Regions from separate parts of the Gallaecimonas xiamenensis 3-C-1 genome, predicted to be linked through region 3. Evidence: predicted binding sites of a transcription regulator. Region 3 holds the regulator's gene; each other region holds the start of a gene.

The links. Region 3 encodes PhoB, which activates phosphate uptake and scavenging genes when phosphate is short. Its sites were predicted from a motif close to CTGTCATAAAACTGNCNNAT; they were not measured.
Region 1: the regulator PhoB is predicted to act here: its motif matches at 5,603-5,622, upstream of B3C1_RS11380 (esterase-like activity of phytase family protein).
Region 2: the regulator PhoB is predicted to act here: its motif matches at 7,981-8,000, upstream of pstS (phosphate ABC transporter substrate-binding protein PstS).

The regions. Positions count from the first base shown of each region.
Region 1 is NZ_AMRI01000015.1:7,249-17,851, forward strand. Features, by position in the region: gene B3C1_RS11355 (efflux RND transporter periplasmic adaptor subunit) at 1-85, opposite strand, end outside; gene B3C1_RS11360 (ABC transporter permease) at 244-1,359, opposite strand; gene B3C1_RS11365 (ABC transporter ATP-binding protein) at 1,349-2,269, opposite strand; gene B3C1_RS20750 (HlyD family secretion protein) at 2,266-3,201, opposite strand; gene B3C1_RS11375 (TetR/AcrR family transcriptional regulator) at 3,198-3,839, opposite strand; gene B3C1_RS11380 (esterase-like activity of phytase family protein) at 3,979-5,547, opposite strand; gene B3C1_RS11385 (AAA family ATPase) at 5,698-7,698, shown strand; gene fabA (3-hydroxyacyl-[acyl-carrier-protein] dehydratase FabA) at 7,777-8,295, shown strand; gene rmf (ribosome modulation factor) at 8,342-8,521, opposite strand; gene B3C1_RS11395 (DUF3466 family protein) at 8,713-10,359, opposite strand; gene uup (ATP-binding cassette ATPase Uup) at 10,384-10,603, opposite strand, start outside.
Region 2 is NZ_AMRI01000023.1:24,179-34,781, reverse strand. Features, by position in the region: gene B3C1_RS14855 (hypothetical protein) at 21-248, shown strand; gene B3C1_RS14850 (outer membrane protein OmpK) at 275-1,018, opposite strand; gene B3C1_RS14845 (acetyl-CoA hydrolase/transferase family protein) at 1,327-2,829, shown strand; gene dinB (DNA polymerase IV) at 2,923-3,963, shown strand; gene B3C1_RS14835 (hypothetical protein) at 4,049-4,231, shown strand; gene B3C1_RS20475 (hypothetical protein) at 4,228-4,476, shown strand; gene B3C1_RS14825 (PepSY-associated TM helix domain-containing protein) at 4,473-5,921, shown strand; gene B3C1_RS14820 (M17 family metallopeptidase) at 5,984-7,525, shown strand; gene B3C1_RS20760 (hypothetical protein) at 7,776-7,898, shown strand; gene pstS (phosphate ABC transporter substrate-binding protein PstS) at 8,072-9,121, shown strand; gene pstC (phosphate ABC transporter permease subunit PstC) at 9,193-10,128, shown strand; gene pstA (phosphate ABC transporter permease PstA) at 10,125-10,603, shown strand, end outside.
Region 3 is NZ_AMRI01000010.1:32,833-43,435, reverse strand. Features, by position in the region: gene B3C1_RS08455 (DUF2955 domain-containing protein) at 1-252, opposite strand, end outside; gene B3C1_RS08450 (HlyD family secretion protein) at 242-1,306, opposite strand; gene B3C1_RS08445 (MarR family transcriptional regulator) at 1,303-1,743, opposite strand; gene B3C1_RS08440 (arylamine N-acetyltransferase family protein) at 1,882-2,649, shown strand; gene B3C1_RS08435 (PstS family phosphate ABC transporter substrate-binding protein) at 2,692-3,663, opposite strand; gene phoR (phosphate regulon sensor histidine kinase PhoR) at 3,738-5,057, opposite strand; gene phoB (phosphate regulon transcriptional regulator PhoB) at 5,058-5,747, opposite strand; gene B3C1_RS08420 (porin) at 5,905-6,885, opposite strand; gene B3C1_RS08415 (O-acetyl-ADP-ribose deacetylase) at 7,073-7,594, opposite strand; gene tal (transaldolase) at 7,759-8,709, shown strand; gene pgi (glucose-6-phosphate isomerase) at 8,755-10,407, shown strand; gene B3C1_RS08400 (DUF3545 family protein) at 10,491-10,603, shown strand, end outside.

The DNA.
Region 1 (10,603 bases), on a different contig from region 3:
CGGGTGGCTCGGCCTCTGGCTGGCCACAGGCGACCAGCACCAGGGCCAGCGGCAAAGCGGTAAACAGGCGTGAATGGTTCCCCATGGGAGTCTCCGTGCTACTGCCAGGAGGCGCATCAGGCTCCCGACCAAATTAACAAAACGGTCGTTATGATAAATATAAATACGGGACCCAGGAAAGGCTTTTCACCATCGCCTTTGGGGCGCGGCCCGAAAGCCGCTGATAAGTTTTTGTTTTTGCTGTTAATCCAGGCGCTTTCGGAACTTCAAGGTGGCCACCATCAGGCCAAGGGCGGTAAAGCCCAGCAGCCATAGGGCGTCACCGTGCAGCTGGCTGACCTCGGCGTCTCGCAGCACCACAGCCCGGACCATGCGCATGTAATGGGTGGCGGGCAGGCCTTCGGCTATCCACTGGGCGGCCTTGGGCATGGCTTCATAGGGGAACATGAAACCCGACAGCAGGATGGAAGGCAGCAGCACAAAGACGGTCATCTGCATGGCCTGCAGCTGGGTTTTGGCCAGGGTTGAGATCACCAGGCCCAGGGTCAGGCTGGCGAAGATAAACAGCAAGGAAGCCAGGGCCAGGGAGTCCAGGCCGCCCCTGACCGGCACCCCGAACAGCCAATGGCCGGTGCCGAGGATAATGGCCACCTGGATAAAGCCCACCAGGATATAGGGGGCGATCTTACCCAGCATCAGCTCAAGGGGCCTGACCGGGGTGGTGATCAAAAACTCCATATTGCCCTGTTCCCGCTCCCGCACTATGGCGGCGGAGGTAAAGAGCACCATGGTCATGGTAAGGATCACCCCCAACAGCCCCGGCACTATGTTGACCACGGTGCGCTGCTCGGGGTTGAAGTACTGCACCAGCTCCAGGCTGGGGGCGGGCCTGGTAGCCGCCTGCCCTGTGACTTCCTCCAGTGGCATCTGCCGAAGGGCCTTGATGGCGGAGGCCACCAGGGTGTCGGAGCCGTCCACCAGCCACTGGCCAAGGGGCCTTGAAAAAGCGGTGCTCTGTTGCTGGTACTGTAATAGCCGCTGGCCAAAATCGGCAGGCAGATACAGCACAGCCTTGATGTCGCCTCGGGTCAGGGCGGCTTCGGCCTCGGTGGCACTGTAATAGCGTTTGTCAAAGTCCACCACCTGGGTGGCCTCCACCGCCTGGACCAGGGCGCGGCTGTAGCTGGTCTGGCTCATGTCCACCAGCCCGGCCGGCAGGTGGCGCACGTCGGTGTTGATGGCATAGCCAAACAGCATCAGCTGCACCAGGGGGATCATCACTATCATGCCGAAGGTGAGCCTGTCCCTGGCCAGCTGCTTGAGCTCCTTGATAAGGATGGCGCCTATCCTAAGCCACATGGCGGCCTCCGGTGCTGGTGACAAAGACGTCTTCCAGGCTGGGCCTGACTTCGGCCAGGGTTCGCTGCCCTACCCTGGGCTTGAGCCAGGCCAAAGGGTCGCCGATGTCCTGGCTGACCAGCACCCTGAGCCGGCTGCCGATTTGGGCCGCCGACAGCACCTGGGGCAACTCTTGCAGTTGCTGCTTTAACTGCCTTAGCCCTTCCCCTGCCACTTCCACCACCCTGGCGCCCATGGCCGCCATCAGCTGGCCCGGGGCGCCGTCGGCCTTTTTCTGGCCCTTTTCCATGATCGCCAGGCCATGGCAGCGCTCCGCCTCGTCCATGTAATGGGTGGACACCAGTATGGTGGTGCCCTGGGCACAGAGGTCGAACAGCCTTTCCCAAAATTCCCGGCGGTTTTGCGGGTCCACCGCCGAAGTGGGTTCGTCCAGGAACAACAGCTCCGGGCTGTGCAGGGTGACGGCGGCCAGGGCCAGGCGCTGCTTTTGGCCGCCGCTCATGGAGCCGGCCATCTGGCGGCGCTGGCCGGCCAGTTCATAAAGCCCCAGCAGTTCGTCGATGCGGCGCTTGGCCCTTTGGCCGGCCAGGCCATAGATCCGCGCCACAAAGGCCAGGTTTTCGTCGACGCTGAGATTGTCGTAGAGGGAGAACTTCTGGGTCATGTAGCCCATGCGGCGGCGCAGGGGCTCTTCGTTTCCGGCCAGGGGCTGGCCCAGCACCTGGATTTGGCCGCTGCTGGGGCGCAGCAGTCCGGTGAGCATGCGGATGGAGGTGGACTTGCCGCAGCCGTTGGGGCCGAGGAAGCCGTAGATGCTGCCCTTGGGAATGGCCAAGTCCAGCTGGTCGACAGCCACCAGGCTGCCAAAGCGGCGGGTCATGCCCTGGGTGTGGATGGCAAGGTCGGTCATGGCAGCACCACTTCCAGGCTAAGGCCGGTGGCAAGATCTGCCCCCTGTGGCCCAAGGTCGATGTCGGTCAGGTACATCAGGCGGCTGCGGTCACGCTCGTTAAGGGCGTAATAAGGGGTAAAGGCCGGTTCCCCGCGAATGCGCCGCACCGTGCCGTCCAGCAGCCCTTCGCTGCCGTCGATCCGGAGCTTAACCTGGCTGCCGGCCTGAAGCTTGCTAAGCTTGCTGGCCGGCAAGTAGGCCCGCACATAGGGCCTTGCCAGGGCCAGCAGGCTCACCAGTTGGCTGCCGGCATTGACCCTGTCCCCTTTGCGCCAAGGCAGCACATCCACCAGGGCCGCCTGGGCGGCCACCAGGGTCAAGTCTGCCAGGGCTTTTTCGGCCTGGGCCAGCTCGGCGCTGGCCGCCGCCACCTGGGCCTGGCCCTGGGCCAGCTGTTCGGCGCGGGTACCGTTATTGAGGGCCAGCAGCTGTTGCTGGGCCGAGTCCAGGCTGGCCCTGGCGCCATCGCGGGCGGCGGTGGCGCTGTCGAGATCTTGGGCGGTCAGCACCTTGTCGGCCACCAGGCGCCGGGTGCGCTGCCATTGGCGCTCGGCCTGCAACAGGCTGGCCTGGGCCCCGGCCACCCTAGCCTTGGCTTCGTCGATGTTTTCCTGGCGCGGCCCTTTGACCAATTCTGCCAAGGCCGCCTGGCTTTGGGCCAACCTGGCCTGGGCCGCGTCCCGCCTGGCCTTGGCGGCGGTGTCGTCAAGGCGCAGCAACACTTGCCCCGGCTGGACCCTGTCCCCTTCGGCCACCGCCACCTCGGCCACCAGTTCGGCGGCGGGGGCCACCAGGGTCAAGCGGTCGCGTTCGACGGTGCCGTAAATGGCGTCCGGCTCCTGGCTACAGCCTGCCAGGGCCAGCAACAGCACACTCAGCATAGCTTTCATCCGGCACGCTCCTGGGGCAGCAGCAGGCCCTTTTCCATCACCTGCACATTGTGGGCAATAAGATCGGTGAGTCCCTGGGGATTGAGGTCCACCCCGAACAGCCGCACCAGGGGTGTTGGCGCTATCAGGGGAAAGACCATCAGGCTGGCAAAGCTGAACTGGGCCAGCTGCGGCTCCACGTCGGGGCGCAGTCGCCCCGAGGCCATCAGGGCCTGGGTCAGCCACTGGCGCGACAGCTGCATGATCTCGCCAAAGAGCCCCATCACCACCTGGTGCAGGGCCGTGCCCTCTTCTTCCTGCAAGACCCGCAGCACCAGCCTGGGCAGGCCGGGGTTGGGCACCATGATGCTGTAGTAGGTCTGCATCAGGCTGGCCAAATCCAGGGGAAACTGGGGTTTGGGCTGCTGGCGAAAACGCGCCAGCACCGGCGCCAAGGTTTCTCGGAACATCTGTTCGAACAGGCCCAGCTTGCTGCCGAAGTAATAACGGATAAGGGCGGCGTCCACCCCCGCTTCCCGGGCCAACTGGCGGGTAGACACCTTGGCGAAGGATTGATGGCTAAAGCAATGCAAGGCGGCGGCAATGAGCCTGGCCCTGGCGTCAGAGTCCCCTTTGGGGCGGCCTGCAGCGACGGACACGGCGTACTCCTACAAATTCATCACATGATGAGTATGGTAGAAAGCAATGCCTTAGCTCGGCCAGGTGAAAAATTCCGCGTTTTCGCGGCGGTGGAGAAAAGGGGCAAAGAAAAAGCCGGCGGTGTGCCGGCTGTTGAGGTTATTCAAGGCCTAGGTTGAGGTCCTTGACGATATAGAGGGTGTTACCGTCGATGCGGGACTGGGCCTGGTCCAGGTATTTTTGCTCAAGGGCGCCGGCGGCGTCGGCCCAGAGGGCGAAGTCGTCGTCGTTCAGCACGCCGATACGGCTGTTGTCGATGACCCAGAGCCCTTCCATCTTGTCGTGGGGATAAGCCACCTCTGCCACCATGTCCACCAACAAGGTCTTGGCCACCGGCACTATGCCGGCATTGGCCAGGAGGTTCCAACCGGCGCTGCTGTCGTTGCCGGCCAGGTTGTCTTTGACCAGTTGCTCCAGGGTTTGGCCGCCAAGGGTCAGGCCCAGGGCGGGGTCTTGCAGCCGGTCTTGGGTGTTTTCGAGGCTTTCAAGGTTGGTAGCGCCACTGATGTCGATGGCGTAGATGTGCTTCATGGCGCCGGGGTTGTCCTTTAAGAAGGCGCCGTCCCGCTCAATCACCAAAAAGCGGCTGGCACTCAAGGCCTTGATGGCGCTGTTGGAATTTTGCAGTTTCTCCTGGCGATATAGGTATTGGCCAGTGGCACCGGTGTCGAGGTTGATGGTGACGATGCGGGTGAGATCGGTGCGGGTTTTGCCGGGGTTATCTAGGCTCGATTGCATGATCCCCACCAGGGTTTTCTGGTCCGGGGTGACGGTCAGCCCTTCCATGCCCCTGTTGGCCCAGCGGTGGGCAAACTCGGCGGGCAAATTGACGTCGTTGCGGCTGTCGGCACTGAAGGGGTTGATGCGGCCGATTTCCTTGCCGCTGGCATCAAAGTGCACCAGGTGCGGGCCGTATTCGTCGCTGACCCAGAAGCTGCCGTCCTTCATGGCCACCAGGCCTTCGGCGTCCAGGCCGTAGTCGTCGGTGCGGGTGGGGTTGGTGCTGGCGTCATAAGGCTGGGCTGGGTCGACCAGTATGGGGTTGCCGTCGGTGTCGTAGGGGATCTCATTGGTGCCCCCCAGTGCAGCGCTGTTGGGCAGGCCGCTGATGGGATTACCGGCGCGGTCTTTTAGCAGCAGGGTGCTTACCTGGCGCACCGTGCCTGAGGGCTGGATCTCAAAAAGGCCGATGCGCGGCGTGTAGTCCGGGGTGGGGAAAATCTTGCCGGCCCCCAGGCTGCCGGTGAAGCTGGTATTGGGGCCCCGGTCGGTCAGGGCGTAAAAGCGCAGGGGGTTGGCCGGGTCGGCGTCCATGTCGGAGCCGTAACCGCCGTTACGCAGCTCCAGGGTGGAGCCCGGCCTGGCGGCGTTGGCCAGATCGTTGCGCATCACCGAATAAGGCAGGGCCACGCCGCTTGTTGCAAAGTTGTCCGGGTTGCAGACATAGGAGGTGCTGGTAACCTCCCCCGGCTCCAAGGCGCCGTTGCCATTGCTGTCCAGGCCACTGTCTATTTGTACGCCCCCCAGCCAGCACTGGTCGTTGCCGGCGGCAAGGGGGGTCTGGTTGACCAGGCTGTTAAGGCCATTGCTGCCGTTGTCGCCGTCATCGCTACAGCCAGCCAAGGCCGCCAGTGTGGCCAGGGCCACTAGGGTGAAGGTCCTTTTCATCGTTGTTTTCCTGAAGGTTTAAGGCTCGCCACTGTAAGGGGCCAATGCGTCAGCCAGATGACCTTTTGATGTCAGCACCAGGGGCCAACGACACCAGGGCCGGGCTGCCCATGTTATGATTTGCACACTTACCTTCAGTTGACCTTTTCGATGGATCAGACCACCAGTACCGCACCGGCTCCCCTGGCCGCCGACCGCCTCAGCCCCAGCTTGGCCCTGACCGAGCTTGAGTGCCGCTCGCGCTTTTTGCTCGGCCAGGACGCCGGCGTCACCGAGCTGGCCCAAGCCTCCAGTGACCAAAGCCCCCTTGGGCACATCTTTATGAGCGCCCCGCCCTACCTGGACACCATTGCCATGTTCAAGGCGGCGATCCGCCAGTTACCCGAGGGCTCCCGTTGGCACAAGCTGTGGGATTGGTGCTACGCCGAGAACCTGGACGATCCGCGCCGCCCGCTGTGCCTGCGCCTCAAGGCCGGCAGCGGCGACCGCTTTTGCAGCGACATCACGGCGCTGTTGCAGGCCAAACTGGAGGACAAGGACACCGACCAGGCCTTAAAGGACCTGGTGGCCTGCCAGCCCCAGGAAAAGCGCCTGGCAGGCTACCTGGCCACCTTGCTGGCCAGGGTGGCGGCCGGGGAAGACTTTGCCCACCCGGTACTCTTTAACCTGCTGGTTAACCACCAGGACCCGGCCCAGGTGCCTATAGTCCACAACCGGGACCTGTCCGATGTGGGGCTGTTTGGAGAGATCACCTTCGAGACCCAGGAAGGCACCGTCTCTGCCAACCAGCACCTGCTGCGCCCCGGTGACTTGCACAGCGCCAACGGTGGCTACCTGCTGCTAAGCGCGGCAGAGCTTCTGGAAAATCCCGAGCTGTGGACCCGCCTCAAAGAGTCGCTCTTTGCCCAGAGCATCCACTGGACCCAGTACCGGGGCCAGGTGCCCGGCAATCCGCTCTTTATGCCAGACCCCATGCCCCTGGATGTGAAACTGGTGCTCTTCGGTGACCGCCAGGACCACCTGGAGCTGCTGACCCAGGACCGGGACCTGTCCCAGCTCTTTCCCTACTTTGTGGAATGGAGCCCCTTCGTACCGGTGGCGCAGGCAAGCGACCTTGCTGGCCACCTGCTGCGCCAATGCCAAAAGGCCAGCCTCAAGGCGCCGACCACCGAAGCCCTGGCCTGCCTACTGCGCCACGGCTGCCGCTTGTCGGAAGATCAGGAACGCATCGCCCTGGCCCACCACAGGTTCAACGAGCTGCTGACCCGGGCCCATTTTTTTGCCAAGGGCAAAAATATAGAAGTGGCGGATATCCAACAGGCCATCTCGGCCCGGGAAAACGCCCAGGCCCTGGCCCGGCAGCTGAGCCGTGACTCCATGGCCCGTGGCCAGATCCTGATTGAAACCCAGGGCCGGCGCATCGGCCAGGTCAACGGCCTGACGGTTTTGGACATGGGCAGCGTCGAGTTCGGAGAACCGTCACGTATCACTGCTACAGTGCACTATGGCGACGGCGACATCATCGACATCGAACGCAAGGCGGAGCTGGCCGGCAACATCCACGCCAAGGGGGTAATGATCCTCACCGCCTTCCTGGCCAGCCGTTTTGCCCAAGAAGGACCCATGCACCTGTCTGCGTCCCTGGTGTTTGAGCAGTCCTACCATGAGGTGGACGGCGATTCAGCCAGCGCCGGCGAGCTGCTTTGCTTGCTGTCGGCCCTGGCCGAGCTGCCGGTGCGCCAAGGCATTGCCATTACCGGCGCCGTGGACCAGTTCGGTAATGTGCAGGCCATAGGTGGGGTGAACGCCAAGATTGAAGGCTTCTTCGAGGTCTGTAAGGCCAGGGGATTGGACGGTGAGCAAGGGGTGATACTGCCTCTGGCGAACCTTAGCCAACTTAATCTGTCCGACGAGGTGATCGCCGCCGTCGCCGATGGACGTTTCCATCTGTGGAGCGTCGAACACGTGGACCAGGCCGTGGCCCTGATGATGGACGCCACTGCCGGTGAGCCTGACCGCCATGGGAACTACCCGGACGATTCAGTGTACGGGCGTATTCATGCCAGGTTGGCCGCTTTGGTGGAGCTGGAAGAGCCCATAATGACCTTAAGCCGCCGTTTCTGGGGCTGGTTGGGTTTTGGCAAACACTGACTGTCACGCTGGTCTGCGTTGTTTGGCGTACAGTTGTTCGCTAACCTGTCGCCGTTCGCGATATGAAGGAAGACCAGAGTGCTGACAGATAAACACAGTTTCAGTCGAGAAGAGTTGCTGGCCTGCTCCCGTGGAGAGCTTTTCGGGCCAGGTAACAGCCAACTGCCTGCCCCCAACATGTTGATGATGGACCGTATTAGCCACATCCACCTGGAAGGGGGCGAGTTCGGTAAAGGGCAAATCGTTGCCGAACTGGATATCAACCCTGAGCTGTGGTTCTTCCAGTGCCACTTCCCCGGTGACCCCGTTATGCCGGGTTGCCTGGGCCTGGACGCCATGTGGCAGCTGGTGGGCTTTTTCCTCGGTTGGCAAGGGGGCCCCGGCAAGGGCCGCGCCCTGGGGGTAGGTGAAGTGAAATTTACCGGCCAGATCCTGCCCACCGCCAAGAAGGTAACCTACCGCATCAACATCAAGCGCCTGATCAACCGCACCCTGGTGATGGGCATTGCCGACGGTCAGGTGGAAGTGGATGGCCGGGTGATCTATACCGCCCAGGATCTGAAGGTTGGCCTGTTCAAGGACACCTCCAGCTTCTAAGCCTGGCCCCAAAATAGAGAAAGCCCTGCGATGCAGGGCTTTTTCGTTACTTGAGGGACACGCCGTTAATGACTCTGTCTTCTACCGCCGTTCGCCAACCGGAGAACCAGTAGCTGCGGGCATCGAGGTTTTGATAAGGGCACGATTCTCTGGGTTTCCCGCCAATCCCGGCTTGATAACCACGAGATTGTGCCCTTTCCAGACGGTCACGTTTTTGTCTTCTCATTACAGACATCCTTCTTCGACATGATGGCTGAGAACGGGGCAAGCCATGGCCCCGTTACTTCAACCTTTAGGTGAGGACATCTGGGTGATCAAACCGGATCGACAAATATAGCAGTTGACAAAATCCAAGCAGTTGACTTCTTTTTGAATTTTCTTTGACAAAAAAAGCCGCACTGCAGTGCGGCTTTCTTGTCAGCGGCGTCGGCGCCAGCCAAGCAGGCCAAGCAAGCCCAAGCTCAGCAGGCCCATGCTGCCGCTGCCCTTACGCTGATAGGGCTCGTCTTGATCGGTCACGCAGCTGGCCGGCTCCTCGTCGGTAGGCACCAGTTTTACGGCCCGCAGCACGTACTGGGTGGCTCCGTCGTCGTCCAACACCAGGTTGCCGCTGGTGTCACGCAGGGTGGTCACCGCAGTAGCCACGATTTCACCGTTATCGTTAATATCCCTGGCGTACTCCAGGGTCCAGTCTTCACGGGCGGCGCAGGTGTCGCCGTCATAGCGCTGGGTCAGCAGTGAACCGTCGAACTGCAGCAGATCGTTAAGATCCTTGAAGCTGTCGTTGTTCAAGTCATAGACAAAGGCATGCTGGCGGCGGCTGGACGAGGGCGGTACCCGCTCCCAGTCGGCAGCCCCCACCACCAGGCCGCTGTTATTGACGGCATAGGCAATGGAGTTGGCGCTGTCGTAGAAGGAGGCGGGATAAGTGATGGTGTCGTCGTTGGTGTTATAAACAAAAAACTTGGATGTAGAATAGGTGCTTGGGAAAACAGCACGGCCAACGGCAATACCGTCATCGTTGATATCATTAGCGATAGAGCTGCTGATGGTATCGTTCGTCACCGTCAGTGCTTTGAGTGCTTTGCCTTCATTCACATCGAATAAGGTTGCGACGTTACGCAGATATCTGCCGTCCCTAACCACGGATTGCCCTACAGCCAAGCCATGGATGTTGACCGCCTGGGCGCTGGAGGCAAAGTTAGCCGGATCGTCATCGTCTTCAGGTTCAGCCAGCAGGCCTATGGCCTTGGGCGTAGAAGGAACGCCGTCGACCAAAGTCCAGGCCGTCGCTTCTGACTGATAGCTCAAACTTCTCAGGCAAGTACGGATAGGTATGATGGAGTCTTCGTCTTGACAGTTCTCATAGATTGACTCCCCGCCAGTACCTAAGCCAATAGAGCTCTGACCAACTACCCACTGACCAGCCCCACCGTTGGCCAGGGAGACCCCGCCAAAGTGCTCATCAGCATTGAGAACTTCCTGATCACCTCGGCTGGTGGTAGGAATGGTGTAGATAGGCATCAAGGCATGGGACTGGGTTAGGTCCGTGACATAGCCTCGGGTAGTGAAATCTCTGACGTAGTGGGTTTCTTCTTCATCACTGCTGTTGGTGAAGGTCACGGTAGACCAGGGGCCGCTGGAGTACCCGAAATAAAGACCCTCGCTCTCGCCGTTGACGGCTGTATCGACAGTAAGATCTTCATCTTCTGCCCCCAAACCCGGTAGCAGCGTCAACGTTGGCTCGCCAATATAGGCCACATTGGTAGAAAGGCTACGGTAACGACCTGTGGTTTCGTCAACGATATCGTTATACAGGGCGCCGACTGTCTCGTCATCGTAGCGGCCCAGCTCGTCGTGATAGACCACCTCTTCGTCAACCGTCTTGGCAGAAAGGCGGGTGGTAATACCACCGCCGATAGTGCCGTCTGTCGCTATGGTGGTACCCGTGGTCTGGTAAGCCCCCACCGGCTGGTCGATCACTTCCAGGCGATAGCTGGTGGCGGCATGGGCCTGGGTCGTTGCCAGGGCCACGAGGGAGAGGGAGAAAAGGCGTTTAGTCATGAATTCGGTTTTCCTGCACACTGCTTATTGTTGGGCGTCCAATGCTTCCCACCGGGCAAAGGCCGTTTCCAGGGCCTGCTCCAGTTCGGCCAACTTGTCCAGTACTGGCTGGGTTTCGCTGACGGGGCGTGTAAAAAAGTCCGCCTGGTTAATGTGGTTCTGCACTTCGACCATCTGATTTTCCAGTTGTTCAATCAGGCCGGGCAGCGTTTCCAGTTCCCTTTTGTCCTTGTAGGACATCTTG
Region 2 (10,603 bases), on a different contig from region 3:
CAGCCAAGGAGGGCGGAAAGATGATTTGGATAGCACTGCGTTTTATGACGCTGACCCTTTGGTTGTTCCCCATTTACCGGGGATGCCAGCGGCGCCAGCAGGGGGATAGGCCCTGGCTGTTTGTGCTGCTGCTGGCGGCCATGACTGGGTTATGGCTGGCCCTGGCGCCGCCAAATGGCTGGAGCCTGCTGCTGAGCTGGCTGATGCTGCCCTGGGTGAGCTGGGGCCTGGTAAAAGCGGCACGATAAAAAAGGGCCCCCAGGGCCCTTTTTTATTAGAAGTGGTATTTCACCAGCAGGTTGGTCACGCTCTGGTCGGTGCGAAAGGCGTCAGTGTCCTTGATGCCGAAGCGGTTTTTCCAGTAGTCGTACTCGATACCCACAAACAGCTTGTTCTTGGCCAGGCCCACAGCCGGGCCCAGGTCGTACTTGAGCTGGGGGTTGATGTGCAGGTTGGCATGGTAGCTGCCGTCGTTGTCCACCACCCAGTCGATAAAGCCGTCGAACACCACTTGGCTGTCGCCCACCGGGAAGCTCATCTTCCAGGCCGGGGTGATCTGGAAGGTTTCGCCGTCGCGGTTCTTGCTGCCACGGGGCAGGCGCTTGTAGAAGTTCAGCTGGAAGAAGTCGAAGCCAGGCAGTTTGAGGTCAAAACCCGGGCCCACCAGCAGGGTGTTGACGTCCCCTTCGCCAAATTCATAGGTGGTGGCCAGCAGCAGGTCGCTGACCACGCCAAAAGACAGGTCCTTGCCGCTCAGCTTGCCGGCGCTAAAGCGCGGGCTGAACTCGCCGTAATAGGTGGTGTTGTCCCCTTGCACACCGTTAAAACGGGTACCGTCGGTGAAGAAAAAGAGATCGCCAAAGTCCCAGCCGGAGACATGCTCAAAGGTCAGGGTCTGTTGTGTGTCGGCGTTGACCTTGAAGTTTTGGCCGTACAGGTAGCTCAGGCTGTTGTCTTGCCATTGCAGGCCGGCGAAAGCGGGGGTGGCAACCAAGCCAGCCAGAAGCAGTGCGCGCATGGATCTCTCCTCTGAAAAATGGCGCACAGTCTAGTGATTGGGGCCGAAAAGGCAATCGGTTTCGCGCCCCCTGTGGCGAAAGTCCGGCAAAGGCCGCATTTTTATCCGTTCAGCCAGGGGATCCGTCCGTTCGCTGGTAAAAAAGGACAAGTTAAGAGCCAAGGACTTGCCTGACTCTGACGTCGGCGTAAACTGCCACCCCACTGGACAGGGCCCCTTTTCCCTCTTAACGCCGGATACCACTTTCCTACTCTCCGGCCCCGGGCCCAAATCCCAAAAACAACAAGCCCTCAGGGTGGAGGAATCTCATGGTAGAACAACGTTGTCGCTTGCCTGGCTGGCAGGATTTGGTCATGTCTGCCGAGCAGGCTGCCGAGCTTATTCAGGACGGCATGATAGTGGGCATGAGCGGCTTTACCCGTGCCGGTGAAGCCAAGGCGGTACCCACGGCCCTGGCCCAGCGGGCCCATGAAAAACCCTTCTCCATCACCCTGATGACCGGCGCCTCCTTGGGCAACGATCTGGATGCCAAGCTCACCGAGGCCAAGGTACTGGCCCGGCGCATGCCCTTCCAGGTGGACAACACCTTGCGCAAGGCCATCAACGCCGGCGAAGTGATGTTCATCGACCAGCATCTGTCCGAGACGGTAGAGCTGCTGCGCAACAAGCAGCTGGGCAAGATGGACGTAGCGGTAATAGAAGCCTGCGCCATCACCGAAGAAGGGGGCATTGTGCCCACCACCTCGGTGGGTAACTCCGCCAGTTACGCCATTTTGGCCGACAAGGTGATCATCGAACTCAACCTGGCCAGCCCCGCCGGCCTCGAAGGGCTGCACGACATCTATATTCCCCAGATGCGCCCCAACCGCCAGCCCATTCCGGTGGTGGCCCCGGACAGCCGCATCGGCACCCCTTATATTCCTATCGATGCCAACAAAATCGCCGCCATCGTCATCACCGAAGGCAAGGACAGCCCGTCCAACGTGCTGCCGGCGGATGCTGAAACCCAGGCCATTGCCGACCACCTTATTCAGTTCTTTAAAGAAGAGATTGCCGCCGGGCGCCTCACCGAGTCTTTGCTGCCGCTGCAAGCCGGTATCGGCACCATGGCCAACGCGGTGATGGAAGGCCTGATTGAAGGCCCCTTCGATCGCCTGACCATGTATTCCGAGGTGCTACAGGACTCCACCTTTGATCTGCTCGACTCGGGCAAGCTGACCTTTGCCTCCGGCTCCTCCATTACCCTGTCGCCCAAGCGCAACGAGCAGGTGATGCGCGAGCTGGACAAGTACCGCAACCGTCTGATCCTGCGGCCCCAGGAGCTGTCCAACCACCCGGGCATAGTGCGCCGCCTCGGTATCATCGCCATCAATACCGCCCTGGAAGCGGATATCTACGGCAACGTCAACTCCACCCATGTCTGCGGTACCCGCATGATGAACGGCATCGGCGGCTCCGGGGACTTTGCCCGCAACAGCCAGCTGTCGATTTTCGTCACCAAGTCCATCGCCAAGGGTGGCGATATTTCCAGCTTCGTGCCCTTTGTCAGCCATGTTGACCACACCGAGCACGACGTAGACATCCTGGTCTCCGAGCAGGGCCTGGCCGACCTGCGTGGCCTGGCGCCCCGGGAGCGGGCCAGGGTCATTATCGACAACTGCGTGGCGCCTCTGTACCGCCCGGCCCTCAACCGCTACTTTGCCGAAGCCTGCGCCCGTGGCGGCCACACCCCTCATTGCCTGGAAAAGGCCTTGTCTTGGCACCAGGCCCTCAATACCGAAGGCAGCATGCGCAGCCTGCTGGCTGAATAAAGAAGAGGCGCCGCAAGGCGCCTTTTTTGTAGTTGCACTTGCGTGCACTGGCGCTAGAATGCAAAGGATACTGTTTTTTTATACAGGCTTGGTGTGCGCAAGATCATTCATGTGGACATGGACTGCTTCTTTGCCGCCGTGGAGATGCGGGACAACCCGGCCCTGCAATCGGTGCCCCTGGCCATTGGCGGCAGCAGTGACCGGCGTGGGGTGATCTCCACCTGTAATTACCAGGCCCGCAAGTTTGGGGTGCGCTCGGCTATGAGCACCCACAAGGCGCAGCTTCTGTGCCCGCAACTGGTGTTGCTACCGGGGCGGATGGGGGTCTACAAGGCGGTAAGCCAGCAAATCCGCGCCATTTTCGCCCGCTACAGCGACCGTATCGAACCCCTGTCCCTGGACGAAGCCTACCTGGACGTGACCGACAGCCCCCATTTCAAGGGCTCCGCCTCCCTTATCGCCGAAGCCATCCGTGCCGATATCTTTCGCGAGCTCAAGCTCACTGCCTCGGCCGGAGTGGCCCCCAACAAGTTCCTGGCCAAAATCGCCTCGGAGGAAAACAAGCCCGACGGCCTCTTTGTGCTGACTCCGGCGGCGGTGGCGGATTTTGTCAAAGAACTGCCGCTTCGCAAGATCCCCGGGGTCGGCCCGGCCACCGAATCAAGGCTGGCGGCCTTGGGGCTCTTTAGCTGCCAGGATGTACAACAAAAGGACGCCGCCTGGCTTTACGAGCGGTTGGGCAAATTCGGCGGCGCCCTCTATGAGCGGGCCTTTGGCCGGGACGACAGGCCGGTGGAAGCCAGCCGCGAGCGCAAATCGGTGGGGGTGGAGACCACTTTGCCCAAGGATCTGCTGGACCTAGAGCAGGTCAGGGAGGTGGCCGAACAGTTGCAACCTGAGCTGGCCCGCCGCCTTGGCGCGCGGGATATCGGCAAGTTGGGGGTCAAGCTCAAGTTCAACGATTTCACCCAGACCACCATGGAACACGGCAGCAGCGCCCTGGATCCCAGCCTGTTCGACGCCTTGCTGGCCGGTGCCTATGAGCGGGGCCAGGGCAGGGGGGTGCGGCTGGTAGGGCTGTTCGTGGGCCTGGCCGAGGCGCGCCAGGCCAGCCAACTGAAACTGCCTTTCTAGATACCGGCCCTTGCCTGGCCGACTCACCTCCTTATAATGAGAATAATTCGCACTTGGGGGTTCTATGTTGGGATTAGGGACAGGGATGCTGATGCTGGCCGCCTGGCGCTGGCGCCGTCACTTTTGGCTGACAGTGGTGCTGGTCGCCCTGGTGGTGGTGGCGGTGGGCCAAATGGCCCAGGACAGCGCCCAGTGGGTGATTGCCCTGAGCGGTGCCATGGCTGGAGCCTTGCTCTGGCCCTTGCTGTTGGGGAGCCGTGGCCGATGAAAGTGCGATTGGCGGTCAGCCTGGTGTTGGGAGGCCTTATTTCCCTGTCCCTGGCCATGAATTGGTTCCTGCTGATGCCCCTGGACAGCGGCAGCAAATTGGCCGGCATAGTGCTGGCGGCCATGCCCCTTTGGGCCATGGTGGTGATGTTTATGCTTTGCGACAGCCGCCGGTTGCGCCAGGGACTGCGATCCTGGGGCCTGGTACTGGTGGTGTCGGTGCTGGTCAATGGAGTGTTTTGGTGAAGCTGCAGCGGCGCGACTGGACTCGGGTCCACAACTGGCTGGGGGTACTGATCACCCCGCCCCTGGCGGTGATCGTCTTTACCGGCATAGTGCTTTTCTTCCATGACGCCCTCAACCAATGGGAGTTTGCCAGGGCGCCGCAGCTGAGCCTGGGCCAGGCCATGGACCAAGCCGCCCAGCGCCTGGAAGAGGACGGCACCCTGGTGGCAGGGGGCAACCTGAGTTTCTATCCGGCCGAAGGCCAGGGTTTTCCGCTGCTGGTATCGGCCGGCAAGGGATACCAGGCGGTACTGGCCGACGGCACCTTGGTGGCAGACGCCGTACACGGCAGCGCCGGCCGGGCCTTGCTGGAAGTGCACTATGCCCTGTCCCTGCCCATGGGCATTTACCTGGCGGGCCTGGTGGCGCTGTTGATGCTGGTGCTGCTGATGAACGGCCTGGTGGTTCATTGGCCCAACCTCAAGCGCCAATGGCAGCAGTACCGGGGGCAGTCCGGTAAGGACAGGTGGCTCGATTTGCACAAGCTGGTAGGGGTGGCGACCCTGCCTTATCTGCTGATGTATGCCCTTACCGGGGCAGCCTTCTGCCTGCTGGTGTTCTACCAGGCCCTGTTATTGCTAGGCCCCTACCAGGGGGACAGGAGCGCCATTCTGGCGGACATGGGTTTTCCCCAGGTACCCAAGGCCACGGGCCTGCCCCTGGCCCAGGGGCAATTGCCGCCCTCGATACTGCTGGCCCAAAGCCAGCAGCTGCTGGGGGCCCAGCCCAACCGGCTGACCATAGCCCCCTGGCAGGACCAGGCCCAGCAGGTTATCACCGCTGCCAGCCGGGGCCGCGAGCTGATAGAGAGCCAGGAGCTGCGCTTTGTGCCCGGTACCGATACCCCTCTGGAAAGCCTCACCCAGGACAACATGGGCCCGGCCCGGCTGGTCTTCGACAGCTTTACGGCCCTGCACTATGGCCATTTCGGCGGTCAGGCCATTCTCTGGCTGTTCAGCCTGTTGGGGCTGGGCACCCTGGCCATGCTCTTTGGTGGCGCCTTAAGGGCCCAAGGGCGGCTGGTGCCGGGCTCGGCCCTTTACCGCTGGAACCGCCAGGGCCTGGTGCTGGCAGGCAGCCTGCCCCTTGGCACTCTGGCCCTGTTGCTGGCCGGTCGTTACCTGCCCATGGACAGTGCCCTGCGTTACGGGGCCTTTCCCTGGATCTTCTGGATAGCCACCCTGGCCCCCGTGCTCTGGCCCCTGGCCAAAGGGCAGGGCCGTAAGCGGGTGGCCTGGCTCTGGTGGAGCAGCGGCCTCTTGGCCCTGGTGGCCATAGGTTCGTTGTTGCAAAAAGGCCTGCAAGGGCAGCTGGCCTGGCTGGTGGCCCTGGCGCTGGGCCTGGGGTTGCTGGCCTGGGGTGGCCTTAAGTTGACAGTCCGTAAGGTGGCCGTCACAAGACTGTGACTTGGTTGGCCCATCGCCCTGGCCTAGAATGGTGCCTTTGATGTCTGCAACAGGACCCTGCTATGGCCTTTGCCCAACCGCAACGTGAAACCGATCTCAAGGCCGCCATCGAGAGTGGCCAATATGATGCCCTTATTCTGATCCAAGGCCCCAAGGCCCAGCTGCCGGCCCCTGTGGCTGAGCTGCTGGCCGACTACGGGCGATTGGATGCCCGCCTGGCCGGCGGCTGCCTGTTGGTGCCCGGCCAAGGCCTGCCCGGCGGCCGCCTGGTGGCCAGTGCCACAGGCCCGCTGCTGCGCGACTACGACGACGTGCGCCGCTTCTACGACGCCGGTAAAAAAGCCGCTGTGCTGGCCCGCGACGCCGGCGTTACCCAGCCGCTGCTGCTGGTTGCCGGCGTGCCGGACGACGAGCGTTATGCCCAGGCCGAACTGGTGGCCCTGCTGGGCTTCTGGCAAGGGCTCTGGCAGCCCCTGGAAGCCCGCGAGGCCCTGGGCGAAGCCGAGGTTGAGCCGGTCTCCCTGGTGGGTGTGTTGTCCGAGTCCTTGGATCTGGACGCCGCCGCCGCCATCGAAGCGGGCCGCCGTGCCGGCCGCGATCTGTGCGGCACCGAGCCGGAGCGCATGGCGCCCCTGAAGTTTGCCGAATACTGCGAGAAGCTCTTTGCCGGCAGCCCGGTCAAGGTTTCCGTGCTCCGTGACACCGACACCCTCAAGCGCGACTACCCGCTGCTGATGGCGGTGGCCCGTGCCAGCCTGGTGGTGGAGCGCCACGTGCCCTGCGTTATCCGCCTGGAATACCAGGGGGAAGGGGAGATAGAGAAGACCCTGCTGTTTGCCGGCAAGGGCCTGACCTACGACACCGGCGGTGCCGATCTGAAAGTGGGTGGCCATATGGCCGGTATGAGCCGTGACAAAGGCGGCGCCGCTGCCGTGGCCGGCTTTATGAAGACCCTGGCCGAACTGCAGCCCAAGGGCCTCAAGGCCATCGCCGAAATTGGCGCGGTGCGCAACTCCATCGGGTCCGACAGCTTTGTGGCCGACGAGATCATCACCAGCCACGCCGGGGTGCGGGTGCGTATCGGTAACACCGACGCCGAAGGCCGCCTGGTGCTGGCCGATCTGCTGTCCCACCTGCGCGAAGACGCCAAGAACGCGGTGGAGCCGGAGATCTTCTCCATCGCCACCCTGACCGGCCATGCCGCCCGGGCCCTGGGCCCCTACACCGCCGTGGTGGAAAACGGCCCGGCCCGTCAGTTGCAGATCGGCCGTACCCTGGCCACCCTGGGTGACCAATACGGCGACCCGGCCGACATCTCCCGGGTACGCCGGGAAGACTACGCCTTTATCGCTCCCCGTACCCGTGCCGACGATGTGCTGAGCTGCAACAACGCCGGTTCCTCTGTCACTGCCCGTGGCCACCAGTTCCCCATGGCCTTCCTGGACCTGGCGGCAGGCCTGGACAAGCACGGCCTGGACAGCGACCAGCCTATCCCCTACGCCCACCTGGATATCGCCGGTAGCGGCGTTGAAGGTGGCGACTGGCAGCACGGTTCGCCTTCGGCGGCCCCGGTCATTACCCTGGCGGCCAGCTACCTGCTCTAAGCCTTTCAAGCCCACCTTCCGGTGGGCTTTTTACTGCGCGTAATTGTAATTAAATTACACTAATCGGCCATTAAAGCTGTTTTTAGGGTGCTTGTTTGTAATTTAATTACATTGCTGCCATACTGGCCCTGAGCTTAAAAAGCTCCTCGTGCTTACTCCAAGGATGGGGGAAGGTATCTCCAAGGAACCGAGATCAGGCGCCCGTCAGGGCAAGTGCCGAGAAGCCTGGATCACCACTTAGGAGCCTGTGATGAAGATCGTTTTTCCTTTTACCAACCCGGGTGTGTTTCCCTTCCATAAAGGCCAGCAGCAAAGCCTGCCGTTGTTCCTTTATCCCCAGAACTGGGCCAAGGCCCCGGTAAAGAAGCGCTGACAACATCCGAGAAAAGGGCCTAAAAGGCCCTTTTTTGTTGCCTGCCATGGACTTGTCTCATAGTCAACAGCCTGTCTTTAAAGTGTCACAAGACCGTCATATTGGGGTGTTTTAATCCGTGTCGACCTAAAGGGCCTTGAAGCCCCTCCATAAACTGGTTTTAGGATTTCGGCATGAACAAGTTGCTTAAAGGTGTAGTACTGAGCTGCGCTGTTATGGGTTCCGGCTCTGTGCTGGCTGACACTGTGATCAACGGTGCTGGTGCAACCTTCCCCTATCCCGTTTACGCCAAATGGGCCGAGCAATACAACAAGGAAACCGGTGTCAAATTGAACTACCAGGCCATCGGCTCTGGTGGTGGTATCAAGCAAATCATCGCCAACACCGTGGATTTCGGCGCCTCCGACGCCCCCCTGGACAAAGCCCAACTGGATAAAGAAGGCCTGGTGCAATTCCCGGCCGTGATGGGCTCCATTGTCGCCGTCATCAACGTCCCCGGCATCAAGCCCGGCGAGCTGAAACTGTCCGGCACCGTGCTGGCCGATATCTACCTGGGCAAAGTCAAATACTGGGACGACGCCGCCATCGCCGGCCTCAACCCTGGTGTCAAGCTGCCCCACAGCCCCATTTACGCCGTGCACCGCTCTGACGGTTCCGGTACCACCTACAACTTCACCGACTACCTGGCCCGCGTCTCCAGCGACTGGCAAGGCCAAGTGGGTGTTGGCAAAGAAGTGGCCTGGCCCAAAGACGCCCACCAGCTGGGTGGCAAGGGCAACGCCGGCGTTGCCAACTTCGTCAAGCGCACCAAGGGTGCTATCGGCTACGTTGAATTCGCCTACGCCAAGTCCAGCAACCTGACTTACACCCAGATGCAGAACAAGTCCGGTGCCTTCGTTGCGCCTACCATGGCTGCCTTCCAGGCTGCTGCTGCCAACGCCGACTGGGCCAATGCTCCTGGCTTCAAGCTGATGCTCAACGACCAGCCCGGTGCCACTTCCTGGCCCATGACTGCCGCCACCTTCATCCTGATGCACAAGGACCAGGCCAACGTCGACACCGCCAAAGAAGTGCTGAAGTTCTTCGAGTGGGGCTATGCCAAAGGTGACAACCTGGCCGCAGAGCTCGAGTACGTACCCATGCCGGACAACGTTGTGAAGATGGTGGAAACCATGTGGCACAGCGACATCAAGTCCAGCCAAGGTCAGGCCATTTATCAGTAAGTTACTGGCCATTAAACAGCCCCTGCCCAGCGCAGGGGCTGAGTCGTTTGTGGAAATGATGCGTTTTGACTATGAAAGCACTCATGCTTAGGGCTCTTCCCTGGGACGGGGACAACCTGTTCCGCCGGGCTTGCCTGGCCAGCGCCGGGCTGATCTCGGTGCTGATGTTTGCCATTCTGGTGTCCCTGGTGACCGGCGCCTGGCCGGCCCTGGAACAGTTCGGCCTGGGTTTCTTCGTCAGTGACGAGTGGAACCCCATCACCGAGCAATACGGGGCGGCCAATGCCCTCTATGGCACCCTGGTGTCTTCCCTTATCGCCGTACTGCTGGCCTTGCCGGTGGGGGTAGGGGTGGCTATCTTCCTGTCCGAACTCTGCCCCAAGTGGCTGTCCAAGCCCTTGTCCATCGCCATCGAGCTGCTGGCCGCCGTACCCAGCATCATCTACGGCATGTGGGGCCTGTTCGTTTTCGCCCCCTGGTTTGCCGACGGCTTCCAACTCTGGGCCGGTGAGAACCTGGCGGACCTGCCGGTGATTGGCAGCCTGTTCAGCGGCCCGCCCATGGGCGTGGGCCTGCTCACCTCCGGCATCATCCTGGCCTTTATGATCCTGCCGATCCTCACTTCTCTTATTAAAGAAGCCCTGAGTACAGTGCCCAATGTGCTGCGCGAAGCCACTTACGGCATAGGGGCCACCCAGTTCGAAGTGATCGCCAAGGTGCTGCTGCCGGCCATCAAAGGTCCCATCTTCGGCGCCCTGATCCTGGCCCTGGGCCGCGCCCTGGGCGAAACCATGGCCATCACCTTCGTAATAGGCGGTGCCCAAAGCATGGAAATGAGCCTGTTCATGCCGGCCACCTCCATCTCCGCCACCATAGCCGAGCAGTTCAACGAAGCCACCGGTGAACTCCATGTGGCGTCCCTGATTGGCCTTGGCCTGGTGCTCTTTATGATCACCTTCGTGGTGATGGGCACGGCACGGGTACTGCTGCGGAGGAAAGCCCAATGATCGCGACCCGTAAGGTCAAAAACCTGGTGTTCAAGGGCCTGTGCCTGGGCGCCACCCTGCTGGGGCTGGGCATACTGGTATTGATCCTGTTCACCCTGCTGCAAAAGGGCCTGGCCGGCCTGCATTGGAGCCTCTTTACCGAGAGCACCCCGGGGCCGGATGGTGAGGGTGGCCTGGCCAACGCCATAGTCGGCAGCCTGATGATGACCGGCCTTGGCATCCTGATGGCCGCCCCTGTCGGCGTATTGGCCGGCACCTGGCTGGCCGAGTACGGTCAGGATTCCAAGACCGCCGACAGCATCCGTTTCCTCAACGGCATGCTGATGAGCGCCCCTTCCATCCTTATCGGTCTGTTCGTCTACCAGATGATGGTGGTGTCCATGGGCCACTTCTCCGGTTGGGCAGGCGCCGTGGCCCTGGCCATCATCGCCTTGCCGGTGATCATTTCCACCACCGAAGAGATGCTCAAGCTGGT
Region 3 (10,603 bases):
CAACAGGGGATAAGGCTCGAAGAAGGCGCAGAGCAGCCAGATCTCCACCACGTTGAGCGCAGCCCCAAACAAGAATTGGGCGGCGATCAGGCGGTCGAACTTGGGCAGCATGCCCAGCAGCAGCATGGGGTAGACGGTAAAGAAGACCCCATAAGGCCAGTTGGCCAGCTTGGACACCAGAAAGCCGATACAGCTGCCAAGGGCTATACGCAGCAGCCGGCGTTGCTCCTGGGCGCTCAGCTCAGTAGACATAGTGCAGCAGGCTCACGACGCGCATCTGGACTTTGCCCAACCAGTCGATGACGACGTTCTGGCTGGCCTCGAGCATCACGGTAGCCCTGGACCCTGACACCAAAGAAGCCGGCAGGCGCTCGTCCAGGTTCACATAGACCCTGACCCTCTGGGCGTCACGCACCCAGCGGTCACTCTGCTCGGGCTGGGCCAATTGGCCGTTTGGCAACAGCTGCCCCTGGGCCACGCCCTGATCACGGCTGCTCAGAGTGGCGTTAAACACCTGTCCCGGCAGGGCGTCGAATACCACCCATGCCTGGGCACCGTCTTTAACCCTGGCCAGGCTCTTTTCACGAAAATCGGCGGCGATACGCTCCTTGCCGCTGACCACCAGGGACAACAACGACTGCTTGGCCTGGGTCTGGACACCGGCCACCAGCTGCAGGTTGGAGATAACGCCGTCTTCCGGCGCCCGCACCTGGGTGCGTTCCAGGTTGAGCCTGGCCTGGGCCAACTGATTACGGGCTTGGCGAAGACGCAGGTTCTGCTCGCCGCTCTCCCCCAACTGGGCTTGCACGGAGCGCTGCTGTTGCTGGGCGGCAACCAGGCTGGCGGCAGTAGCGTCAACATTGGTGGCGGTCTGGTCCAGCTGCTGCTGGCTGACCAATTTTCGCCCGCGCAGGGCCTCAAGGCGGTTGAACTCTCGCTTGGCCTCGGCGGCGGCCACCTGGGCCTGGCGCACCGCAGCCCCGGCCTGGGCCAACTGGGCCCTGAGGCTGTCATTGGTCTGCTGGGCCTCGCTCAGGGCCAGCTCGGCCTTTTCCACCGCCAACTGGTAGTCCCTGGGTTCAATGCGAAACAGCAGATCACCGGCCTTGACGGCCTGGTTGTTGCTGACCGCCACTTCCACCACCTCACCGGCGACCTGGGGCGCTATGGTCAGCACCGGGCGTTGCACCATGGAATGGGGGGTCATGGGAATGGTCATATCGGCCATCAACACATAAGCGAGCACCAGCAGGAACAGCGCCACGGCACGGCGCATCCAGCGGTTGAAATGCTTGTCGGCAGTCATTTTTTCTCCATCGCAAGAACAGACTGAGCGTTGCTAATCACGGTTTCGAGGACCTCGTGGAGGGTCTGACGCTGCTGGGAGGAAAGGCCCTCCAAAAGATCCTGGCGCCCCTTGGCGGCCAGGGCCGCCACCTCCTGGATAAGTTCCAGGCCCTTGGGGGTAAACCAGAGAGTGCGACAGCGGGCGTCAGCCGGACTGGGACGGCGCTCAACAAGGCCGGCCTCTTCCAGTTGGTTAAGGGTGCGCAGCAAGGAGGGTTGTTCGACGCCGATATTGGCGGCCAAGGCACTCTGGGTGCAGCCCTCCCCCATGCGCTGCAAGTGCAGCAAGGCTATCCAACGGGTTTGGGTCAGGCCCAGTTCGGCCATGTACTTGTCTACGGCGGCGCGCCAGCTAAAGGCAGCCCGGCTTAGCAGCCAACCTAAGTTGCTTTCCATCTGCCCTCCTTACTTAGCAGGCTAAGAATAATAGCATCTAGTTAGCAGGCTAATCAATTAGCCTATCCAAAAACGCAAAACTGGAACAATCCCGGCCGGGCAAAGCCATTATCATCAAAGCGTCAAACAGGAGGCCCGATGCTCACCAAGACACAGCTGCAACAGTATCTCGACCGGTTGGAACTGGACCGCCCTGCCTCCTTGCCCCAATTGCACCTGGCGCACCTTCGGCACCTGCCCTTTGAGAACCTCGATATCACCTTCAAAAGGCCCATAGTGCTGGGCCACGACCCCATCCTTGGCAAGCTGCTCAATGAGCAGCGCGGCGGCTTTTGCTATGAGCTGAACTACGGCTTTTACTGCCTGCTGCGCACTCTGGGCTTCGAGGTGGCGCTTATCCAGGCCAGGGTCTTTGACGGCGAGGGCAAACCCGGCCCGGACTTTGACCATATGCTGCTCAAGGTCGAGCATGCAGGCCAAAGATGGCTGGCCGATGTGGGCTTTGGGGACAGCTTCCAAGAGCCCCTGGCCCTGATTGAAGGTGAGCAAAGGGAGATGGGCGGCCGCTTTTTGCTGTCCAGGCAGCAAGAGCACTGGCTGATGCAGCGGGACGACAAGGCGGCGCTGTTGATAGACCCAAGGCCCAGGGACCTGGCCGAATTCACCCAGATGGCCGCCTGGCATCAGGGCCCGTCGTCACACTTTACCCGCAAAGCCATCTGTTCCATGGCCACAGCCAGCGGGCGCATCAGCCTCTCTGACAACCAGTTGCTGGTGACGCACCAGGGTGAGCGCAGCACGCTAGCGGTGCGTGACGAGGGCCACTACCGCCAGCTGCTGGCGAAACATTTCCAGGTCCAGCTGCCTTTTGCCGATGTAGCCGGGTGGCTGGCAAAATGGCAATAAAAAAGCCGGGATAACCCGGCTTTTTTGCGTCTTAAGCTTGGCTCAGTGGATGCCGAGCTTGGCCAGCTCACGCTTGGCGACGCTGGCAGGTACCGCCACGTAGCCGTCTTTTTCCACCACTTCCTGGCCGGTCTTGGACAGCACCATCTTCACGAACTCGGCCTGCATGGGATCCAGCGGCTTGTTGGGGTGCTTGTTCACATAGACGTAGAGGAAGCGTGACAGGGGATAGGCGCCAGTCACGGCGTTCTCGTGGGTGGCATCGATGAAAGTCTTGCCGCCATCCTTGGACAGGGGCACCGTCTTGACGCCGGAGGTCTTGTAGCCGATACCGGAGTAACCGATGGCGTTCAGGGAAGTGCTCACCGACTGCACCACGGAGGCCGAACCGGGCTGCTCGTTAACGCTGTTCTTGAAGTCGCCTTTACAGAGGGCTTCTTCCTTGAAGTAGCCGTAGGTGCCGGACACGGAGTTACGGCCGTAGAGCTGGATGTCCTTGGCTGCCCAGTCGCCGGTCAGGCCCAGCTGGCCCCAACGGTCAATAACCTGGCCACCGCACTTGAGGGTGGAGGAAAACACGCCGTCCACCTGCTCCATGGTCATACCTTTGACCGGGTTGTCCTTGTGCACGTACACCGCCAGGGCGTCGATAGCCACACGGATCTCGGTGGGCTTATAGCCGTAGCGCTTTTCGAAAGCCTCAATCTCGCCGGATTTCATCTTGCGGCTCATGGGGCCGAACTGGGCAGTACCTTCGGTCAGGGCCGGCGGCGCCGTGGAAGAACCGGCCGCCTGGATCTGGATGTTGACATTAGGGTACTGGCGTTTGAACTCTTCGGCCCAGAAGGTCATCAGGTTGGCCAGGGTATCGGACCCCACCGATGACAGATTACCGGACACCCCGGTGGTCTTTTTGTAATCGGGCAGGTTCTTGTCCACTGCGGCAGAGGCTGAAGCGGCGAAACCTGAGGCAACCATCAAGCCGACAATGCCGACCATGTTCTTAATTTTCATTACATCGCTCCTGATAAGCGGCGTTGAGAAAAGGTTCACTTCGACGAGTATGTGGCGAACCGATGACAGCCCCATTACTCATTGATGACACTTTTATGACTCACCACCAATTCCCTAGGAATATCAAAGGAAAAGGTACTGCCCTTGCCCAGTGTAGACTGGATGTCCAGCCTTGAGCGGTGACGGCTGAGCACGTGCTTGACGATGGACAGCCCCAGCCCTGAACCGCCGGTATTGCGGCTGCGGGCCTTGTCTACCCGGTAGAAACGCTCGGTCAGGCGCAGCAGGTGCTCCGAGGCAATACCATCGCCACTGTCCTTGACGCTGAAACGGGCACGGCCGTCCGGCAGCAGGCTCCAGCTCACTTCGATACGGCCACCGGCCGGGGTGTAATGAATGGCGTTGGCCACCAGGTTGGTGAAGGCCGACATCATCTGCTCGCTGTCCCCCAGCATCTGGGCCGGGGCGGCCTGGAACAGGATCTGGTGCTGTTTCTGGGCGTTGAGGGCCTGGCTGTCGGCTTCCAGCTTGGTCATCAGGGCCGGCACATCCACCGTTTTCGGGGCTTCCACGTCCTGGCGCACTTCCAGGCGCGACAGGGCCAACAATTGCTCCACCAGGCTGTACATGCGGTTGACCTGGTCGGTCATCATCAGGTGCGGCTTGGCCCAGGGCGAACCTTCCAGGCGCGGATCGTCCCCTATCATCTCCAGATAACCGCGCAGCACCGTCAGGGGGGTGCGCAGCTCGTGGGAGACGTTGGCCACGAAGTCGCGGCGCATCTGCTCCAGCTGCTGCAACCGGGTCACGTCCCTGGCCACCATCAGGGTCTCGCTGGCGGTGTAGGGAATGACCCGGATCTCAACACTGGCCGAGGACATCACCGGCGAGGGGATGATCAAGGGTTCTTGGAATTGCTGTTTCTTGATGTAGGAGACGAACTCGGGGCGGCGCAGCAGGTTATCTACCCGTTGGCCGTGATCCTCTGGCCAACGGATACCGAGGATGTTGGTGGCCAGCTTGTTGCACCAGACAATCTCCCGTTCTTCGTTCATCACCACCACGGCGTCGGGCAGGGCTTCGGTGCCCTCGCGAAAGCGCTTGAGCAGCCGGCCCAGTTCCTTGCGGCGCTTGAGGTTCTTGCGTTGCAGGAAGTAGACGCCGTCAAAGGCGAACTGCCAGGAGCCTGAGCCCCTGGGCGGCGTGAACTGGCGGCCGTCCCACAGCCAGCGGCTGAGCATATGCAGCTGCCAGTAGTGCCAGAAAACCAGGGCCAGGGCACCCAGCAGCAACACCAGCAACGGCGCCCCCAGCAGCAAGCCTACGCCCCCCAGCACCAGCCCGTAGGCCAACAGTGTCCAGCCCAGGCGCCACCAGGAAAAACTATGCATCAATCAGACCCGGCTGGAAAAACGGTAGCCGGCGCCCCGTACTGTCTGTACCAGGCGGTCATGGCCGTGGCCTTCCAGGGCCTTACGCAGGCGGCGGATATGCACATCGACAGTGCGGTCTTCCACATAGACGTTGGTTCCCCAGACGTTATCCAGCAGCTGCTCACGACTATACACCCGCTCGGGATGGGTCATGAAAAAATGCAGCAGCTTGAATTCGGTGGGGCCCATGTCAACGGAGCTGTCAAAGGCGGTCACCCTGTGGGAGACCGGGTCCAGGCGCAGCCCCTGCACTTCGATGACATCATCGACGTTGGTGGGGGACGCACGGCGCATCACCGCCTTGATCCGGGCCATCAGTTCCTTGGGGGAGAAAGGCTTGGTGATGTAGTCGTCGGCGCCCACTTCCAGGCCCCGGACCTTATCCTCTTCCTCACCTCGGGCGGTGATCATGATGATGGGGATCTGGCGGGTGTACTCGTTCTGCTTCATGACCTTGGCCAGTTGCAGGCCGGAACCGCCGGGCAGCATCCAGTCCAGCAACACCAGATCAGGAAAGGGTTCCTGCAGTTTGGCCTGGGCCGAGCCCAGATCCTCGGCCTCGACAGGCTGGTAGCCGTTCTGATCGAGAATAAAGGCGAGCATTTCCCGGATCGGGGATTCGTCTTCAACAATCAATACACGTCTTGCCATGGGGGCATCCCTGTTCATTGCAACTGGCTGACATTATTGTGAAGCATTGTGACACTTTTATGACTCGGCATGCTTCTTCAGCCAGAAATTTACGCATAAGGCACTGATAATAATAAAAAAGGAGGCAATAAGCCTCCTTCTTGCTCAACCCAGAAGCTTAGAACTTCTGTTCCAGGCCAATGCCCAGGTAGTCGGCGTCTTCTTCGCCGTTGATGGCGCTGAATTTGGTGTAGAAACCGAACACCTTGGTGCTGTCGCCCAGCTTGTAATCCACGCCGGCAGAAACGGCGTCTTCATAAGTGGTGCCGCCGATTTCGTTCAGGTCGGAATCCTGGTACTGGACCTTGAAGGTGGCCTTGTCCCACTTGTAGGCAGCGCTGACCAGGTAGCCGTCATAGTCCTTGCTGCTGTCGCCGGACTTCTCGCCGCTCTGGTACATGGCGCCCAGGATGACGGGGCCGAACTTGCCCTGCAGGGTGCCACGGACGGTGTCGTAGCCCTTGACGTCGTCGTCGTAGGCAACGGAGGCAAAGTAGTTGGCTTTCTTAAAGCCGGCATCGCCGTACATCAGGGCCAGGGAGTAACCGTCGGCGCGGTCGTTCTGGTCCACATCCTTGATGCGTTGGTCGGAGTTGTCTTCGGTGATGTAGGAGACACCGGCCTGGAACAGGCCGAACATGGGGGTCTTATAGGTGATGGAGTCACCCATGCGGTTCTCGCCCTTGAACAGGGTCTTGATGTCGCCTTCCAGGTCGTTGAACTGGTCGATGCTGCCCTGGGATTGCTTGAGCAGGGTGTCGTTGCGACCCACCAGCACTTCACCGAAGTTGCCACGCAGGCCGACGAACTGGTTACGGGCCTTGATGTTGTCTTCAGAGCTGTCGGCAGCGCTCTGGTCAGAGACGTTCACTTCCCATTCCAGTTGGTAAATCGCTTCCAGGTCTTCGGTCAGGCCGACAGCACCCTTCACACCAAAGCGAGAGGCATTGCTCTTAACTTCAGTCTTGGCGTCACCTTCATCGGAGTTTTGGACGGTCAGGTTCAGTTTGCCGTAGACGGTGACCGGCTCGGCGGCAGCAGCCACACCAGTCATACCCATCAGCAGCGCAGCAGCAACAGCGGACTTTGCAAATGTCATTTTTTCTTACCCAAAAAAGTGTGCACAAGCACGAAAGGCCTTTCGGCGAACGGCGGCATCTTGGCAAAGGTTTGTGACAGTTTTATTTCCCGAGAAGCCTTATGCCGAGAAAAATAGCAAACGTTTTCTATCGGCGCCCGGGCAAGCGCAAAGAAAGCCGATGAAAATCAGAAACTAAGAAGGGAATTTATAAGCTGGGCCTTGCTGCCAGGGCTTCTTGCCAAAGGGTGCACTGATGCTGGTCGTACCCCACCAGCCAGATCTGCTTGGACAGATGGCAGTCTTCAAAGGCCTGACATAGGCTGTTCACGGCTACCTGGGCCGCTTCCCTGGCCGGGTAACCGTAGACACCGCAACTGATGGCAGGGAACGCCAGGCTTACCACTCCCTCGGCATCCGCCAGCAACAGGCTGTTGCGATAGCAGGCGGCCAGGGCCAACGCCTCCTGCTGGCCACCGCCGTGCCAGACCGGCCCCACCGTATGCACCACATATTGGCTGGGCAGGGCAAAGCCCGGGCTAAGTTTGGCCTGGCCGGTTTCACAGCCACCAAGGCCGGCGCAATAGGTCTTCAGCTCGGGCCCGGCACTGCGGTGAATGGCGCCATCCACGCCACCGCCTCCCAACAGGGACGGATTGGCGGCATTGACGATGGCATCCACCGGCAGGGTGGTGATGTCCCCCTGCCATACCCGTAGCACCAGGGTGATGTTGCTCGATTTCATTTGCTCTGATCCGACCAGTTGAGTGGGAAAGCGTTTTCGGCTTTTTTATCAGCTGAAATTCTCTTTTACCCTGGCTAAGCTGACTTTTCCAGTTAACAGCGCTGGCATTTTGTAAGTAATTTTCATACATTCCATGACAAGAGGGAACCATGGCCAACCAACTTTCCCAGCTGGGTAGCTTTACCACCATCGTAGCGGATACCGGCGAAATTGAGGCCATTCGTCGTTACCAGCCCCAGGATGCGACCACCAACCCGTCGCTGATCCTCAAGGCTGCCGGCCTGGCCGAGTACCAGTCCCTGGTCGACGATGCCCTTGCCTATGCCAGGCTCTATGGGGGCGAGGCCCAGGTACAGCTGGACAACGCCATGGACAAGCTGGCCGTCAATTTCGGTGTGGCCATTCTCGACATAGTACCGGGGCGCATTTCCACCGAGGTGGACGCCAGGCTGTCCTTCGATACCCAGGCCACCCTGGACAAAGCCCGTAAGCTGGTCGCCCTCTACAAGGAAGCCGGTGTCGAAAAAGATCGGATACTGATCAAAATCGCCGCCACCTGGGAAGGGATCCGTGCCGCCGAAGTGCTGGAGCAGGAAGGGATCAACTGCAACCTGACCCTGCTGTTCTCCTTTGCACAGGCCAGGGCCTGCGCCGAAGCCGGGGTTTATCTGATCTCGCCCTTTGTGGGCCGCATCCTCGACTGGTATAAAGCCAGCACCGGCAAGGACTACAGCCCGGCAGAAGACCCAGGCGTATTGTCTGTTGCCCAAATTTACAGCTATTTCAAGGACCATGGTTACCCCACCGTGGTCATGGGAGCCTCCTTCAGGAACACCGGTGAGATCCTGGAACTGGCCGGCTGCGACCGCCTGACCATAGGGCCTTCGCTGCTGGCCGAACTGGAAGCCAGCGACGCCCCCGTGGTGGCCAAGCTGCAACCGAGCAAGGAGCGCAAGCCGCGCCCCGAACCCCTGAACGAGGCCCAGTACCGTTGGCAGCACAACCAGGATGCCATGGCCGTAGAAAAACTGGCCGAGGGTATCCGCAAGTTTGCCGAGGACCAGGAGAAGCTGGCCTCGCTGCTGTCGGCGAAACTCTAATTGCACCGGGGCCCAAGGGCCCCTTTTTTATTGCCAGAGGAAGCCATGACCGGATTGACCCGATACCCATGCAATGACGCCCTAGCCCAGCACCTTGACGACCTGCCGGATCTCAAAACCCTGTTCCGCCAGGACCCGAGCCGGGGTGAGCGTTACAGCCTGGATGCCGCCGGCCTGACCCTGGACTACAGCAAGAATCACCTCAACGAACAGACCCTGGCCCTCTTTGCGCGCCTGGCCGAAGAAGCCGGCCTTGAGGGCAAGATAAAAGCCATGTTTAAGGGCCAGCCCATCAACCACACCGAAGGGCGTGCCGTGCTGCATTGCGCCCTGCGTGGCAGTGTCGATAGTGACGTGATGGTGGATGGCGTCAAGGTCAGCCAGGAAGTGAGCCAGACCCTGGCCAAGATGGCCACCTTTGTCGACAGCCTCTACCAGGGCCGCTGGCTGGGCTTTACCGGCAAGGCCATTACCGACGTGGTGAGCATAGGTATCGGTGGGTCCTTCCTTGGCCCCAAGATAGTGACCGAAGCCCTCAAGCCCTTCTGGCAGCGCAAGGTAGCGGTGCACTACGTGGCCAACATCGACGGCGCCGCCCTGGCCGACAAGCTGGCCGGCCTCGACCCGCAAACCACCCTCTTTATTACCGCCTCCAAGTCCTTTGGCACCCAGGAAACCCTCAGCAACAGCGAAAGTGCCCGGGATTGGCTCAAGGCCGCCGGCGCCAGCTTTGAGGACTTGGCCAAACACTTTGTGGCGGTGACCGCCAACGTGCCCAAGGCCGAAGCCTTCGGTATTGCCGCCCAGAATTGCTTTCCCATGTGGGATTGGGTCGGCGGCCGTTACTCCCTTTGGTCCGCCATCGGCCTGCCCATCGCCCTGGCCATCGGCATGGCCAACTTCGAGGCGCTGCTGGCCGGCGCCAGGGACATGGACCAGCACTTTGTCAGCGCCCCCATCAGCGCCAACATGCCGGCGCTGATGGCCCTAATCGGCGTCAGCTATATCAACTACCAAGGGGCCAGTTCCCATGCCCTGCTGCCTTACGACCATGGCCTGCGCGCCCTGCCCGGCTATGTACAGCAACTGGATATGGAGTCCAACGGCAAGGGCTGTCACCAGGACGGCAGCGCCATCAGCCACCTGACCGGCCCCGTTATCTGGGGCGCCGAGGGCACCAATGGCCAGCACGCCTTCCACCAATTGCTGCACCAAGGCAAGCAGCTGATCCCGGCCGACTTTATCCTGCCCCTTGAGAGCCACTATAAGCTGGGCCGCCACCACGCCATGCTGGCGTCCAACTGCTTTGCCCAAAGCCAGGCGCTGATGCAGGGCAAGACCCTGGCCGAAGCCCAAGGGGAACTGCGCCAAGCCGGACTGGGCGAGGCCGAGGTTGCCGCCCTGGCCCCCCATAAGGTAATGCCCGGCAACCGCCCTTCCAATACCCTGCTGATGGACAAGGTGACCCCCCAGACCCTGGGTGCCCTTATCGCCCTTTACGAACACAAGGTGCTGGTACAGGGCCTGATTTGGGACCTGAACTCCTTCGACCAATGGGGGGTAGAACTGGGCAAGGTGCTGGGCAACGCGGTGCTGGACAAGCTCGAAGACCAAAGCCAGCCGCTGGATCTGGACAGCTCCACCAACGGCCTTATTGCCCGTTTTCGCCAACAACAGCAAAAAGGTGGCGCGCTTTAACACAAGTGCAACAAAGGTGTTTTATTTTTGAGCCTCGCGTGGTAATTAATGCGTGACAACAATTCCTACAGCGGGGAGGTTCCATGGACGATTTGTTGGATCTGCAGTCTGTTCTGACCGGGGATAAACGTGAAAGCAAGGGCCGTGGCAGTAAGAAACGGCGCTGGCGTGAAATCGAAAGCCTCAAGGAAAGGTA